DNA from 3 places in the Paenibacillus sp. FSL R10-2788 genome. Region 3 is predicted to be linked to each of the others. Evidence: riboswitches for the same ligand, from Rfam matches in the RefSeq annotation. Region 3 holds a riboswitch; each other region holds the start of a gene.
What was found. A riboswitch is a leader RNA that binds a small molecule or an ion and turns the genes downstream of it on or off. The one in region 3 is predicted to bind cyclic di-GMP.
Positions count from the first base shown of each region.

Region 1: it holds a riboswitch for cyclic di-GMP, as region 3 does, so the genes downstream of both, NSQ50_RS02420 (choice-of-anchor A family protein) here and NSQ50_RS03195 (transglutaminase-like domain-containing protein) in region 3, are expected to answer to the same signal.
Region 2: it holds a riboswitch for cyclic di-GMP, as region 3 does, so the genes downstream of both, NSQ50_RS20755 (thiamine pyrophosphate-binding protein) here and NSQ50_RS03195 (transglutaminase-like domain-containing protein) in region 3, are expected to answer to the same signal.

Region 1 covers NZ_JBBOQA010000001.1:542,631-547,274, reverse strand. Annotated here, with positions in the region: gene NSQ50_RS02425 (alpha/beta hydrolase) at 1-498, opposite strand, end outside; gene NSQ50_RS02420 (choice-of-anchor A family protein) at 648-2,603, opposite strand; cyclic di-GMP riboswitch class I at 2,712-2,802, opposite strand; gene NSQ50_RS02415 (hypothetical protein) at 3,193-3,690, shown strand; gene NSQ50_RS02410 (ASCH domain-containing protein) at 3,887-4,300, opposite strand; gene NSQ50_RS02405 (MarR family winged helix-turn-helix transcriptional regulator) at 4,628-4,644, shown strand, end outside.
Region 2 covers NZ_JBBOQA010000001.1:4,653,583-4,658,226, forward strand. Annotated here, with positions in the region: gene NSQ50_RS20745 (helix-turn-helix transcriptional regulator) at 116-1,072, shown strand; gene NSQ50_RS20750 (methyl-accepting chemotaxis protein) at 1,194-2,444, shown strand; cyclic di-GMP riboswitch class I at 2,619-2,715, shown strand; gene NSQ50_RS20755 (thiamine pyrophosphate-binding protein) at 2,871-4,511, shown strand; gene NSQ50_RS20760 (carboxymuconolactone decarboxylase family protein) at 4,522-4,644, shown strand, end outside.
Region 3 covers NZ_JBBOQA010000001.1:722,721-727,364, forward strand. Annotated here, with positions in the region: gene NSQ50_RS03180 (glycosyltransferase family 2 protein) at 1-537, shown strand, start outside; gene NSQ50_RS03185 (GtrA family protein) at 524-931, shown strand; gene NSQ50_RS03190 (class D sortase) at 1,034-1,699, shown strand; cyclic di-GMP riboswitch class I at 1,813-1,895, shown strand; cyclic di-GMP riboswitch class I at 1,970-2,050, shown strand; gene NSQ50_RS03195 (transglutaminase-like domain-containing protein) at 2,064-2,873, shown strand; rRNA gene NSQ50_RS03200 (16S ribosomal RNA) at 3,241-4,644, shown strand, end outside.

The sequences.
Region 1 (4,644 bases), 180 kb from region 3:
GTGAAGCACAATTTGAGCACTAGACCCAGTCTTTTTAATCATGTATTCAATCCATTGCAAATAATCTTTTCGTTCCGGCCAACCAAAACCAATGTAATCCCCTGCGCTATCTCCATGCCCCCTTGCATCGGGAATTAGGATGTTAAAGCCTAAGTTCTCGTAGTAGATTTTGGCGTACGCCCCCATATCCTTTGCTTTACCTGAATAACCGTGGGCTAGAATGGCTGTGCGTCCCGCAGCACAATTAGATTGGAGTAAGAAACCTCTTAGTTTAAGTCCATCTGCAGATACGATCTCAATATTCTCGAAGCTCTGGCGAGAGACCCAATCTTTCCCCTCCCCCCAAGAAGCTCCGGCAACCGGAGGATCAGCCTTCAGATTAGGATTATTACTTAGAAATACCTTTGGTGCTCGTTTAATAGCAATACCATAGAAGAAAAATCCCACATAGATTAGAATCCCTATGATGATTACAGCGCTAATAATGAACCATATCAATTCGCCTTCGCCATCCCCTCTTCATTTCTTTTGCAACAAGAGTATACCATCTACTTAGAATGCACCAAACTATCGCAATCATGACATACAAATAGAGCCGCCATCGGGACACCCCCCGAAAGCGACTCTATGTTGTGCTCTACCGTTTATTATTTATTCTTTTTGGAGAACTTGGTTCTCATTAATAATCCGATAAGTGCAAAACCTAAACCTGCTACATAGTAAGGTGCAGGACTTGATTCACCCGTTTTTGGCAATTCCTTCACAGGTGGCTTACCTAATGGGATCGTATCGTCCACTACGATGATTTCATCAGGTGTTGGTGTTGGCGTTGGTGTCACTGCCGGTACCGGGCCTAATGGGATCTCATCATCATCAACAAGTACTTCTGTGCTATTCGACGGTGTTGGTACTGGCGCTGGTGTCGGCGAAGCTACAGGCCCAAGCGGCACAGGATCTTCTGCAAGAACTATAGTGCCAATTACGGATGATGGCGTTGGTGTCGGGAACACCGAAGTCTCTGGTGTCGACGTTGGTGTTGCTTCTGGTGTTACTGTCGGTGTCGGTGTTGCTTCAGGCGTTACCGTCGGTGTCGGTGTTACCTCTGGCGTTACCGTCGGTGTCGGTGTTACCTCTGGCGTTACCGTCGGTGTCGGTGTTGCTTCTGGTGTTACCGTCGGTGTCGGTGTTGCTTCTGGCGTTGGCGTTGGTGTCGGCGTCACTGTTGGCGTCGGCGTTGGTGTTGGCGTCGGCGTTGGTGTCACTGTTGGCGTTGGCGTCGGCGTTGGTGTCACTGTTGGCGTTGGCGTCGGCGTTGGTGTCACTGTTGGCGTTGGCGTCGGCGTTGGTGTCACTGTCGGCGTCGGTGTTGGCGTTGGTGTCACTGTCGGCGTCGGTGTTGGCGTCGGCGTCGGCGTTGGTGTCACTGTCGGCGTCGGTGTTGGCGTCGGCGTCGGCGTTGGTGTCACTGTCGGCGTCGGTGTCGGCGTTGGTGTCACTGTCGGCGTCGGTGTTGGCGTCGGCGTCGGCGTCGGCGTTGGCGTCGGCGTCGGCGTTGGTGTCACTGTCGGCGTTGGCGTTGGCGTTGGTGTCACTGTCGGCGTTGGCGTTGGTGTCACTGTTGGCGTTGGCGTTGGTGTCACTGTTGGCGTTGGCGTTGGTGTCACTGTTGGCGTTGGCGTTGGTGTCACTGTTGGCGTTGGCGTTGGTGTCACTGTTGGCGTTGGTGTCGGCGTTGGTCCAGGTTCATCACCATCGTATGGATAGTGGTGAAATTCACCACCACCAGTCCCTTTGAGTGAAGCCGCCACTAAAGTACCGTTAATCTGACCATTAATAAAATCAACATGAGCATAGGGGGCAAGTATGCTTCCCATTACACCTATGCCTGCCATATCAAGATACGCAGCTTGGCTAAAGTTAAGCAAAATTTTCTTGCTGTTCAACACGTTATTAGGTAGAAATCCGAAGTTTTTCATTTTTACGTTAGAACCATCAATATTAATAATTGCTGTAGATCCTGAAGGAACATTTATTGTAATTCCATAGGTATTAGAGACGTTATCTCCTGGAACATTAAAAACATTGACCGCAGGATCTGTACCTGTCAGGGTAAGACTGCCATATTGGTACACTGTTGTTCCATTCGCCGGCAATGCTGCAAGTTCTGCTGATTTGTCCTTCAAAGACTGACCTACGGCTGAAAAGTCAATCGTACTCCCCTGTCTTTTTGTACCTCCCTTGAGGAGCGTTACATTCCCTGAAAAATCTCCCCCGTGCACGATATTCCCATAAACAGTACCTCCGTTGAAAGTAAGATTCCCTCCAACAACAAGTGTGTCAGTCAAGGAAACCTCAGCAGCGGTCAACCTATCTCCAACACTATAGTTGGTTAAGTTAACGTTACCTCCAGCAGCAAACCTTCCTTCCGTATCCGAAACCGTTGTTATATCCCCTAGAATAAACACGTTGTAGACCCCTGCAATTCCCAATGTAGAAGAACTACTAGCTCCAGCAACTCCAGCTCCTAATGAGGAAAGCCCACTACCTACCGTCAAAATCCCAGCTAATACAAGCGAGAGTAACGGTCTTATTCTTCTTTTCAAATGGCACACCTCCTAAAACTATGATTTATATTAATCAGAATAATTACCAGAAACTCTAAAGGACCTAACAACAAAAAAGACCGCCAAAAAGAAGTGGAATTCCCTTCTCATGGCAGTCGGACGGTCATTGTGCCTTTAAGACACTTTAGACTCCTGGACTTTGCGTCCCGCCCTTTCAGACGGTTTGCTATTATCATGACTATATATATGTATTACACTGCAAGTCCAGAACTGGTAGCCGAAGCATTCTCTCCAATAACCGTCTATGACTTTTAATACTTTTTGAATTAATAACAGTTTAGCGCCCGACACCCACAATTGTCAATCAATTCCTTTCGATGATCCCCCTCATTATTACCATACAAAAAAAGCGCCTAAAGGCGCTTCGCATAAGGTTTTTCATTAAATTTTAAAGTAACTGTATATAGCCCAATATGGATATCCATAAGGGAACACTCAGAATTAAACCAAAAAAAAATCCACGCTGGAGGCTGCCCTCTTTTTCCATCATAATTCTCCTTTATGTGCGTCCGATACATTAATTTTTATTATTACAATTTTAATATAATTTATTCTTCGTTATTTAGTTGTGAATTTAATCACATTGGATAAGCTGTTTAGAAATACCATTGATTATTTTTGGAATGTCGGGGTAGAATACGAATATACGTTCCTATTAGAGGTGATGAGATTCATGCATAGAGCAGAAAGCAGGGACAACATGCTGGTGAAATCTTATTTATTGCTTCCGATGATTTTATCAGCTTTCGAACGGGACTCCGCCATTTTATCTACACACTTACGAACACCCGCCCCTTATCTGGAGGTGCTTGGAACAGCTGCTGCAGTAGCTACAACAGATCTAAGGGATGTTCGTGCAGAAATGAGAAGACGGGGAATCAAGGTGTATGAGCAAAACAGACTTAATACGGGAATTGAAGCCAAGTATATATGTCGTGGCTATCACGAACGAATGCTGCTGTTGAATGACATTGTTGCGGCTCAGGCTGCCATCCATATGCGCAGATACCTAGGGCTGGATATTTCCTCTTTTAAGAGTTACGAAGAACAGTTTCAAATTAAATAAAGCTGTATAGAAGCCGCTCTACTCTCCCCCCATCAATTAGCGAACAAAAAAATAGGCCTTACCATGGGAGTTGGCAAGACCTGAGAGAGATATACCACAAAACACTGGGGGGTGTTTGGTGTCTTCAATATATACCTCGAACCTGAAAAAAAGCTGATAGGCACATAAAAATTACATTAAAAATATCATTCGCCGTTCAGAAGTGATTAGAGTGCTCCCACAAGCTTAGCCGACCTTTAGCTGGAATTGGATGGCTTAATGGATGAACCCCTTCAAGCTTCCAGGCAAACCGTCCTTCGCTATAGTCGCCAAAATCATATTCGTTCCCATTGATCCATTCCCTTAAATCCACCTCTGGAGTAACCACATAACATCCCGCGAGCTGACCTGTAGCAATAATAGCTCCTGTCGGCAAATTATTTGCTGTATAGCCATGTTTCGCCAATACTGATTTGTACGGTTCCTGTTCACAAATCTTTTTGTCAATCCTCATTCCGGCATGAATGCCTAACTCGCCGCGGTAGGCTGTTCTCCATGAACGAGTTTCAAACTCTTTTTCACCAAGAGCAATTAAGGTCGCCCAAGGCTGCCGTATTGTTATACACCGCATGATATCTATCCCCTTTGTTTATGTTGGACGTTTGTCACGGATGTCACGGATCTCGATCTCGCGTTGTGTAATCTTGCTCTCCTAGACTTGATAAATAATCCCAACCGTTTGGTCGATACTCATTTCCATGATTGATCGCCTCTAAAAATAAGAACATTCATTTTTATTATATACAAACAAAAGTTCTAAATATCAATATTATTGACATTCACCTGTAACTCCCCACAATTTAAACAAATAAAATAATTAAAATTGATAAAGGAGAATATAGTTTGTATACTAATCAAGTAGTTAGTGTGCAAACTATTTAAAGAGAGGAATTAATTTATGGACAACCCAGGACA
Region 2 (4,644 bases), 3.9 Mb from region 3:
TTTAATCCTTACCTTATATAAGTATAATTCTTTAATATGACATCAACTGACATATATAATATAATAATTAATTAAGAACTGACTAACATTTATTAGGAGGAGGCATGTTCCCTTAATGAGAGCCGATCGTTTGTTATCCATCTTACTTTTGCTGCAAAATCGTGGAAAGATGACGTCCCGTGAGCTAGCCCAGACCTTAGAAGTGTCTGAACGAACTGTGTTTAGAGATATGGAAGCCTTATGTACAGCAGGAATACCGATTCTTGCCGAACGGGGACGCGAAGGGGGCTGGATGCTCACGGAAGGATACCGAACCTCGTTAACGGGTATGAAGCCCTCAGAGATTGCTACTCTGCTGCTGTCCGCAGACTCCTCGATTTTAAAAGATCTGGGTATACAAAACGACTTTTCTTCTGCCGTACTCAAGCTGGAGGCTGCTTCCCCATCCAGGCCGAATAATCCAGCCAGTTACCTGAGCCAGCGCATTCATATTGATGGTGCCAGCTGGCACCCTTCCGACGAGACGTACCCGTTCCTATCTGTCTTGCAGGAAGCTGTTTGGGAAGACCGTAAAGTGAAGATCACTTACCCACGGAATGACGAGATGAAGGAGCGTTTCATTGAACCTCTCGGGTTAGTCGCAAAACGTGGAGTTTGGTATGTAGTGGCACGAACCGAGGGTGAAATGCGGACTTTTCGCGTGTCGAGATTAATACAAGCTGACGCAACTTATGAATCATTTGTCAGACCTGAGGCTTTTGATTTAAAAAGCTACTGGGAACAATCGACTTTAGCTTTTAAAGCAGCACTGCCAAAATATGTAGTGAACTTAAAGGTGAATGAGTCTATTCTTAAAGAATTACAACGTGAAAGATATGTAACTATAACTTTAGTAGAACCCTCTGCTAATACTGGGTGGATGAACGTGGAGGCCGAGTTTAATGCTATAGAATCTGCCTGTCGTATCGTACTCTCTTTCTCTCCTTCAGTTATTGTTTTAGCTCCTATCGAACTAGTAGGGATGGTAAAGTCTGCTATTAAAACAATTTCCACAATATATGAGGAATTTTGACATGAATTCTAAATATCTACTACTTAAAGAAGATTTATGACACTTCTCTATAGACCAATGACCTATAAATCCCCTATAATAACACCATTACATAAAATTTAATAAGGGGGACATTTTACCAATGAGCTGGATGCACAAACTTCCGTTAAAACAAAGAATTGTTGCCGGATGTTACCTCGTTGCCGCACTGTTTGCTATTCCTGTCTTAGTTACGTTAATGATTCTAGGTCAATTTCTCGTAGGAATTATACTAGTAGTTGTTCTTGCAGGTCTGACTTTACCTGTTGCTCGCTTCGTGGAGAGAACGCTTACATCATCTTTTGATGATATTGCTAATGTATCTCACAGTATTTCGAAGGGCGATTTCACTAGCAGAGCGGACGAAAATGGCTCAATGGGTGACGTAAGCCGCTCCTTTAACACAATGATTGATAAGCTCAAGAAGATTCTGACCGATGCATCGCAGATCACCCGTCAAGTTATGGATGCAAGCCGCGGAATCGAAGATAAGAACCAGAACCTGAAGATTGTCATGGCACAAGTAGCCTCTTCTTCTACTGAGCTCGCTCTTGGTGCAAATGAAATATCTACGGATATCGCTGATATGACAGAATCCATTAAAGACATTGAGACCAAAGTATCCAATTATACGAACTCCACCAAAGAAATGAACAGACGTTCAATACATACCTTAGAACTTGTTGAGCAAGGGCGCCAATCCGTAGATACACAGGCTGAAGGCATGCGCAAAAACATAGAGGCTACACAAAAAGTGGCTGATACTATTGAAGCTCTCTCACAAAATGCCCGCGGGATTACGATGATCACCAAGACCATCACAGAGATCGCTGAGCAGACCAACCTGCTGTCACTGAATGCCTCCATCGAAGCTGCTCGTGCCGGAGAGCATGGTCGGGGTTTTGCCGTTGTAGCTCAAGAGGTTCGCAAGCTTGCTGAAGAATCTACGGCATCCACAAAAGAAGTATTCGGCTTGGTCCGCAGCATTGAGTCAGATATTAAACAAGCCATCGATAATATTGCCATCAATGAAGAGGTTGTGCAGGTTCAGAATGAAATGATCACTCAATCTGCCCATATTTTCGCACAAATTGTACAAAGCGTGCAGTACATTACCGAGCAAATCTCTTCATTCTCTGCGGAGAGTGATCTTATGCTAGAAAGTGCCTTGAAAATTTCCAGTGCAATTGAGAATATCTCAGCAATCACCGAAGAAACTGCTGCTGGCACGGAAGAGGTATCGGCGGCTATGAATGAACAGATTAATGCCCTGCAGTCTGTTGCAGAAGAAACGGAAAAAATGACCCAGGCCGTATTTAATCTGCAAAAAACCATTCATATCTTTAAATTCTAGTTCAAAACTATCAACTGCCACCTAAGCTGAGTCTTAGGTGGCAGTTTTTTTCGCGAGGCAAAACTTCATCTCTTGGACAAGACTTTCGTCAAATTTCGAGTTTTTTTAGCGGATTATGTTGACAAAAATTAATGAGGAATATATTGTAAAGGAAAATTATTCTTATCAACTATAAATTAATATTGGCAAAATCCTCGAAAGAGGATGACGCAAAACCATGGATCTACAGCCTCATTTTTTCGTTTGAGGCCATGATTGCCAGGTTGCAGAGGAACCAGGACGGCTGAACTATTGTTCAGTCTTAGCGGTGCCTTATGCCACCAACCTGTGCTTACTATAGAGCACAGGTTTTTACTTTTTGAGTATATTGATCTATCGTATCTATTCGGTAGATTAATAACTAATATATATCAAAAAACTTGTGAGGTGTTTCTTTTGAAGACAGTCGCAGATTACATGGCGGAAGCACTACGTAACCTTGGAGTCACCCATTCTTTTGGGATCATTGGCAAATCCATTTGTCCAATAGTTCTAAAGATGGTGGATTACGGTATTGAATTTATTCCCGGCAGACATGAAGCAAGCTCCGGATTCGAAGCAGCAGGGTATGCGCTGAAAACGGGTAACCTAGGCGTAGCATTTGGTACTTCGGGTCCTGGGGGAACTAACCTGCTTACAGCAGCAGCACATGCGAAAGCTAACAACCTACCTGTCCTATTTATTACCGGCCACCAATCCATTACAGAGCTTGGAATTCCTCAATGTCAGGACTCCACCTCTTTTCTGGCTGATTTAGCTGATATGTTCAAACCTGCCACCTTGTTCAGTAAATTGGTTGAACGTGGGGATCACTTTGGTACTATTTTTAATCATGCGATTTCTGTGGCCCTGACCAAACGGGGTCCTGTTCATCTTTGTATTCCTTTTGATGTACAAACTGAAGTATTGGAAGAATGCAATATAGTAATCCCAGAAAGAGAATCTCTAATTAGTCAAGCTAATATCGATAGAGTCATCGATGCTATTCAAGCTGCTAAGAATCCTTTGATTATTGCGGGTAAAGGAATTAACCGCTCCGGAGCACATAAAGAGCTTGTTCAACTCGCAGAAACTTTTAATATTCCTGTAGTAACATCTCCAGGTGGAAAAGGGGCTATAGTCTGGGATCACCCACTCTATCATGGTCCTATTGGCGTTGGCGGTTCGACCCACGGGGACGATTTATTGAATAAAAGCGATTTATTTATAGTGCTTGGATCACGTTTAAGTGATATGACCATCTGTAATCTTAAACGGGAGAATCATCCAGCAACTTTAATTCAATTTGATATTGATCCAACCTTTGTCGGAAAAATACTATTGTCCAAAACGATACCGGTCACTGGGGACCTGCGCGATAATTTGGTGCACTGCCTAAATCATATTGACCCAAACACAATCACCAAACGTGAGGCTTTGGCCGATGCGGATTATTCAGAAGAGCTTCCAACCCTCAAGAATCTTTCCCTTGCTTCGGTAATGAGCACTTTAAGTGATTTGATCCCTTATAATAATTCAATTTTCGTTGATGATGGAAGTCATGGATTCCACGCTGCAAAATGGTACAAGGTTAAGAAACCGGGCAGCTTTGTTTTTGATGCGTATTTTGCTTGCATGGGTAATTCGATCGGCATGGCTATTGGTGCAAAAGTTGCTGCTCCTGAAGAAACTATCCTCTGCATTACAGGTGATGGTTGTTTCATGATGCTCGGCGCTGAGATTAACACCGCTGTCTGCAAAGATATCCCTGTCATCTTTATCGTGGTCAATAATAAGCAACTAGATATGGCTCTTAAGGGTATGGAGAAAACCACAGGTCGTATCGATGGAACTCTATATGAAGTACCAATGGACGCCGTAAAATTCGCTGAATCTCTAGGTGCTAAAGGCTACAAATGTGAGAATGCGGATGAATTCACAGCTGCAATTAAAGATGCGGTAGCTCTAAACCATGTTGCCGTTATTGAACTACTAACAGACCGTGATGAAGTCCCTCCGACTGCACACCGTACTTTGAACCTAAACTAGGAGGCTAACCATGAAGGAAAATATCAACAGTGGTCTCAACCACTTCACGAATCTATCAGGAGACTATGGCGCAAAAGCACTAGCTCCAATTAAAGACCACTTCCCTGACTTGGCTGAATTTATTATGGGGAAT
Region 3 (4,644 bases):
GTGGATATTCCTACGGATACAGGCGATTTCCGTCTTATTGACCGTAAGGTATGTGATGTCCTGCGGGGACTTAAAGAAAAGAACCGCTATGTCCGAGGTTTGGTGAGCTGGGTTGGCTTCAAGCAGACTATGGTGGAATATGAACGGGAAGAACGTTTTGCCGGAGAAACCAAATATCCGCTGAAGAAAATGATTCGTTTTGCGTTAGATGGCATCACCTCTTTTTCACATAAGCCGCTTAAGATTGCTACGTATATTGGATTCTTCCTTTCATTCTCTAGCTTTCTCTATTTATTTTTCGTCTTGTTTCAAAAGATATTTTTCACCTCCTGGACGGTTCCGGGCTGGGCTTCCATTGTAGGCGTCAATCTGCTCTTTAACGGTATCGTTCTGATGCTGTTAGGTGTGATTGGGGAGTATATCGGACGGATTTATGACGAGTCTAAAGATAGACCGCTATACATTGTTAGTGAGACTAAAGGCTACCAGAACGAAGAACAACTGGACCGCCGGAAGGACCACAATGATGTCAGATAAGAACTTGCGTGCTGCATTCATACAGTTCCTTAAATTTAATGCCGTAGGTTTGCTCAATACGCTTATTGATTTTGTGATTTTCACATTGTTGAATTCACTAGGGATGGTATACGCATTGGCGCAGGTGATCTCCTATAGTGCAGGTACGGCGAATAGCTTTATTTTGAATAAAAAAGTAACCTTTCGTGATCGCAACCGGGGGAATAAAGAAGGCTTCGACCGCGTGCAGCTGGTCAAGTTTATCGTGCTGAATCTGGTAGTGCTCGGAATATCACTGCTGCTAATGCATCTGTTGACAGACAGACTAGGTATTCAAGTCTTGATCTCAAAGGTGCTGGTTACATTTATCACGGTGATCATCAATTTCTTTGGAAGTCGTAAATGGGTATTTTAAACATTAATTTCAGGCAGAAGGAGTTGCTATGCTTAAAGGCAAGTAGCTGTTTCTGCTTGATTTGTATATAACCATAGAAACAATATACGGAGGTGAATAACATTGCGTAAATTCTCCTATCTACTCATACTGGCTGGGATACTTATCATGTTATATCCGACAGCTAACGAATGGTACAACGACAGGCAGCAGGAGAAGTTATTAGAAACGGCTGAACTAAGCACTGCCGATAGTACTCCCCAGCCAGATTTGAAGAGCAGGTATGCTGAAGTTACTCAGCTGTTAGCAGAGGAATCGGTTCTGGATGCTCAGGCACAGCCCCAACCCCAAGAGACAGAAAAGCCTGAACCGGAGATTGAGGTCGGTGGCAAAGTAATCGCACTAATTGAAATCGGTAAGATTGATTTGAAGCTGCCTGTATTAGAAGGGGCTACAAAAGCTAATATGAAACATGCTGCAGCCCATATGAAAGAAACGGCACCCCTTGGAGAGATCGGAAATGCTGCAATCGCGGCGCATCGGGCTAGAACTACGGGGCGTTTGTTTAACAGATTGAATGAGGTTGTTGTGGGGGATGTTATCACGGTAAAGACTAGTGATCAGGTGTTTAACTATGAGGTATACGATATTTCTGTTGTAGATCCGAGTGATGTCTCCGTTCTTGACGGGAATGACAAGGATAAGATTCTTACTCTGATTACATGTGATCCGCTAGTGAATCCAACGCATCGGCTGATTGTTCATGCCAAATTAACAAAAGGAGAATAGTGAATGACAAGAAAACACAAATACCGGGAGATATTTATAAAATAATGGGTAATCTAGTAAATTAGGTCTTGTTCACAACTATAAATATGATAGTATTATACTATGAAAGCTAAACACGATAACGGCAAACCTTCCGAAAGGTAGGGACGCAAAGCTAAAGGGCCTTTTCCCGAAAGGATGGCAGCCAGCTACCGAATGAAGAGGCTTTTTTTGTTTGTTTCAAATGGATTCTATCAATTATATCTAGTAAAGCTAGAACAGATAGAGCTTATACGATAACGGCAAACCTATCGAAAGGTAGGGACGCAAAGCTAAAGGGCCTTCCCGAAAGGATGGCAGCCAGCTACCGAAAGGAGTTTTATCCGTGAAAAAGGTTTATTTTATGCTGGTGGCGTTATTCGTCCTAATGACTTCAGTTCCGATAAGTACAGCTCAAGCTGCAAGTGCAGATGCCAGCTGGCTGATTACATCCAAAGTGGCTCAAGGTGTTATTGGTATTAACTATGATATTCCGAAAGATAAAAGAATCAAACTCATGATCACCAAAGATAACAGCAGCTATACATATAACTTGTATGCTTCTGGACAAGCTGAGGACTTCCCTTTGCAACAAGGAAATGGGACTTATAAGGTTTCTGTTCTGGAGAATACAACCGGCAATAAATATAAAGCGTTATATTCCGAAGTAGTAGACGTAACCATGAGTGACTCGAATTCCGTATATTTGGGCTCCGTACAGAATGTGAAATGGAGTTCTTCTGATAAAGCGATTGTCAAAGCTAAACAATTAGTACAAGGCAAAACAACAGACGAAGAGAAAGTTAAAGCGATCTATAACTATGTAGTTGCGAATGTACAATATGATTACTCTCTTGCTAATAGTGTAACTACTGATTATATTCCAAGCATCGATAAGACATTGACTACTAAAAAAGGGATTTGCTATGATTACGCTTCTCTTTTTGCCGCAATGCTGCGGAGTGTAGATGTTCCTGCTAAGTTGGTAATGGGGAATACAAGCTACGTTACGCAATATCATGCCTGGAACGAAGTGTTGCTTAATGGGAAGTGGGTTACCATTGATACTACAGTGGATGCAGGACTTGCAAAGAGTGATAAGAAAACCGATTTAATTAAAGCCTCAAGCAAATATACTGCGGCAAAATACTATTAAATTCGTTGCTATAAACATAACTCTATTAAATAAACAACTAGCTTAATTATTAAGCTAGTTGTTTATTTTTATATTAGGGGTTGCTTTTCTATTAATAGTTGGGGTATTATAGGTAAGCGTTGTTAGACAGCGTACAGGCGATACAAACGAGGCTGATAAAAAGCTTCGAAAAATAAAGCTTGCATTTCTGAAAACAACATGATATATTATAAGAGTTGCTGCTGAGACATTAAACGGCGTCAACGAGAACTTGATCTTTGAAAACTGAACAACGAGTGAGTAGGAAATCACGTAAGTGATATCCAAAATTAGAGAATTAATTTTCTCGTCAGATGTTTCAAAATGAGCATATCGCTCTTTTCAATACTAATTGGAGAGTTTGATCCTGGCTCAGGACGAACGCTGGCGGCGTGCCTAATACATGCAAGTCGAGCGGAGTTATTTTGAAAGCTTGCTTTCAAAATAACTTAGCGGCGGACGGGTGAGTAACACGTAGGCAACCTGCCCTTCAGACTGGGATAACTACCGGAAACGGTAGCTAATACCGGATAATTTCTTTTTTCTCCTGAGAGAAGAATGAAAGACGGAGCAATCTGTCACTGAGGGATGGGCCTGCGGCGCATTAGCTAGTTGGTGGGGTAACGGCCCACCAAGGCGACGATGCGTAGCCGACCTGAGAGGGTGAACGGCCACACTGGGACTGAGACACGGCCCAGACTCCTACGGGAGGCAGCAGTAGGGAATCTTCCGCAATGGGCGAAAGCCTGACGGAGCAACGCCGCGTGAGTGATGAAGGTTTTCGGATCGTAAAGCTCTGTTGCCAGGGAAGAACGTCCGGTAGAGTAACTGCTACCGGAGTGACGGTACCTGAGAAGAAAGCCCCGGCTAACTACGTGCCAGCAGCCGCGGTAATACGTAGGGGGCAAGCGTTGTCCGGAATTATTGGGCGTAAAGCGCGCGCAGGCGGCTATTTAAGTCTGGTGTTTAAACCTTGGGCTCAACCTGAGGTCGCACTGGAAACTGGGTGGCTTGAGTACAGAAGAGGAAAGTGGAATTCCACGTGTAGCGGTGAAATGCGTAGATATGTGGAGGAACACCAGTGGCGAAGGCGACTTTCTGGGCTGTAACTGACGCTGAGGCGCGAAAGCGTGGGGAGCAAACAGGATTAGATACCCTGGTAGTCCACGCCGTAAACGATGAGTGCTAGGTGTTAGGGGTTTCGATACCCTTGGTGCCGAAGTTAACACAGTAAGCACTCCGCCTGGGGAGTACGGTCGCAAGACTGAAACTCAAAGGAATTGACGGGGACCCGCACAAGCAGTGGAGTATGTGGTTTAATTCGAAGCAACGCGAAGAACCTTACCAGGTCTTGACATCCCTCTGAATCTGCTAGAGATAGCAGCGGCCTTCGGGACAGAGGAGACAGGTGGTGCATGGTTGTCGTCAGCTCGTGTCGTGAGATGTTGGGTTAAGTCCCGCAACGAGCGCAACCCTTAACTTTAGTTGCCAGCAGGTAATGCTGGGCACTCTAGAGTGACTGCCGGTGACAAACCGGAGGAAGGTGGGGATGACGTCAAATCATCATGCCCCTTATGACCTGGGCTACACACGTACTACAATGGCCGGTACAACGGGAAGCGAAGCCGCGAGGTGGAGCCAATCCCATCAAAGCCGGTCTCAGTTCGGATTGCAGGCTGCAACTCGCCTGCATGAAGTCGGAATTGCTAGTAATCGCGGATCAGCATGCCGCGGTGAATACGTTCCCGGGTCT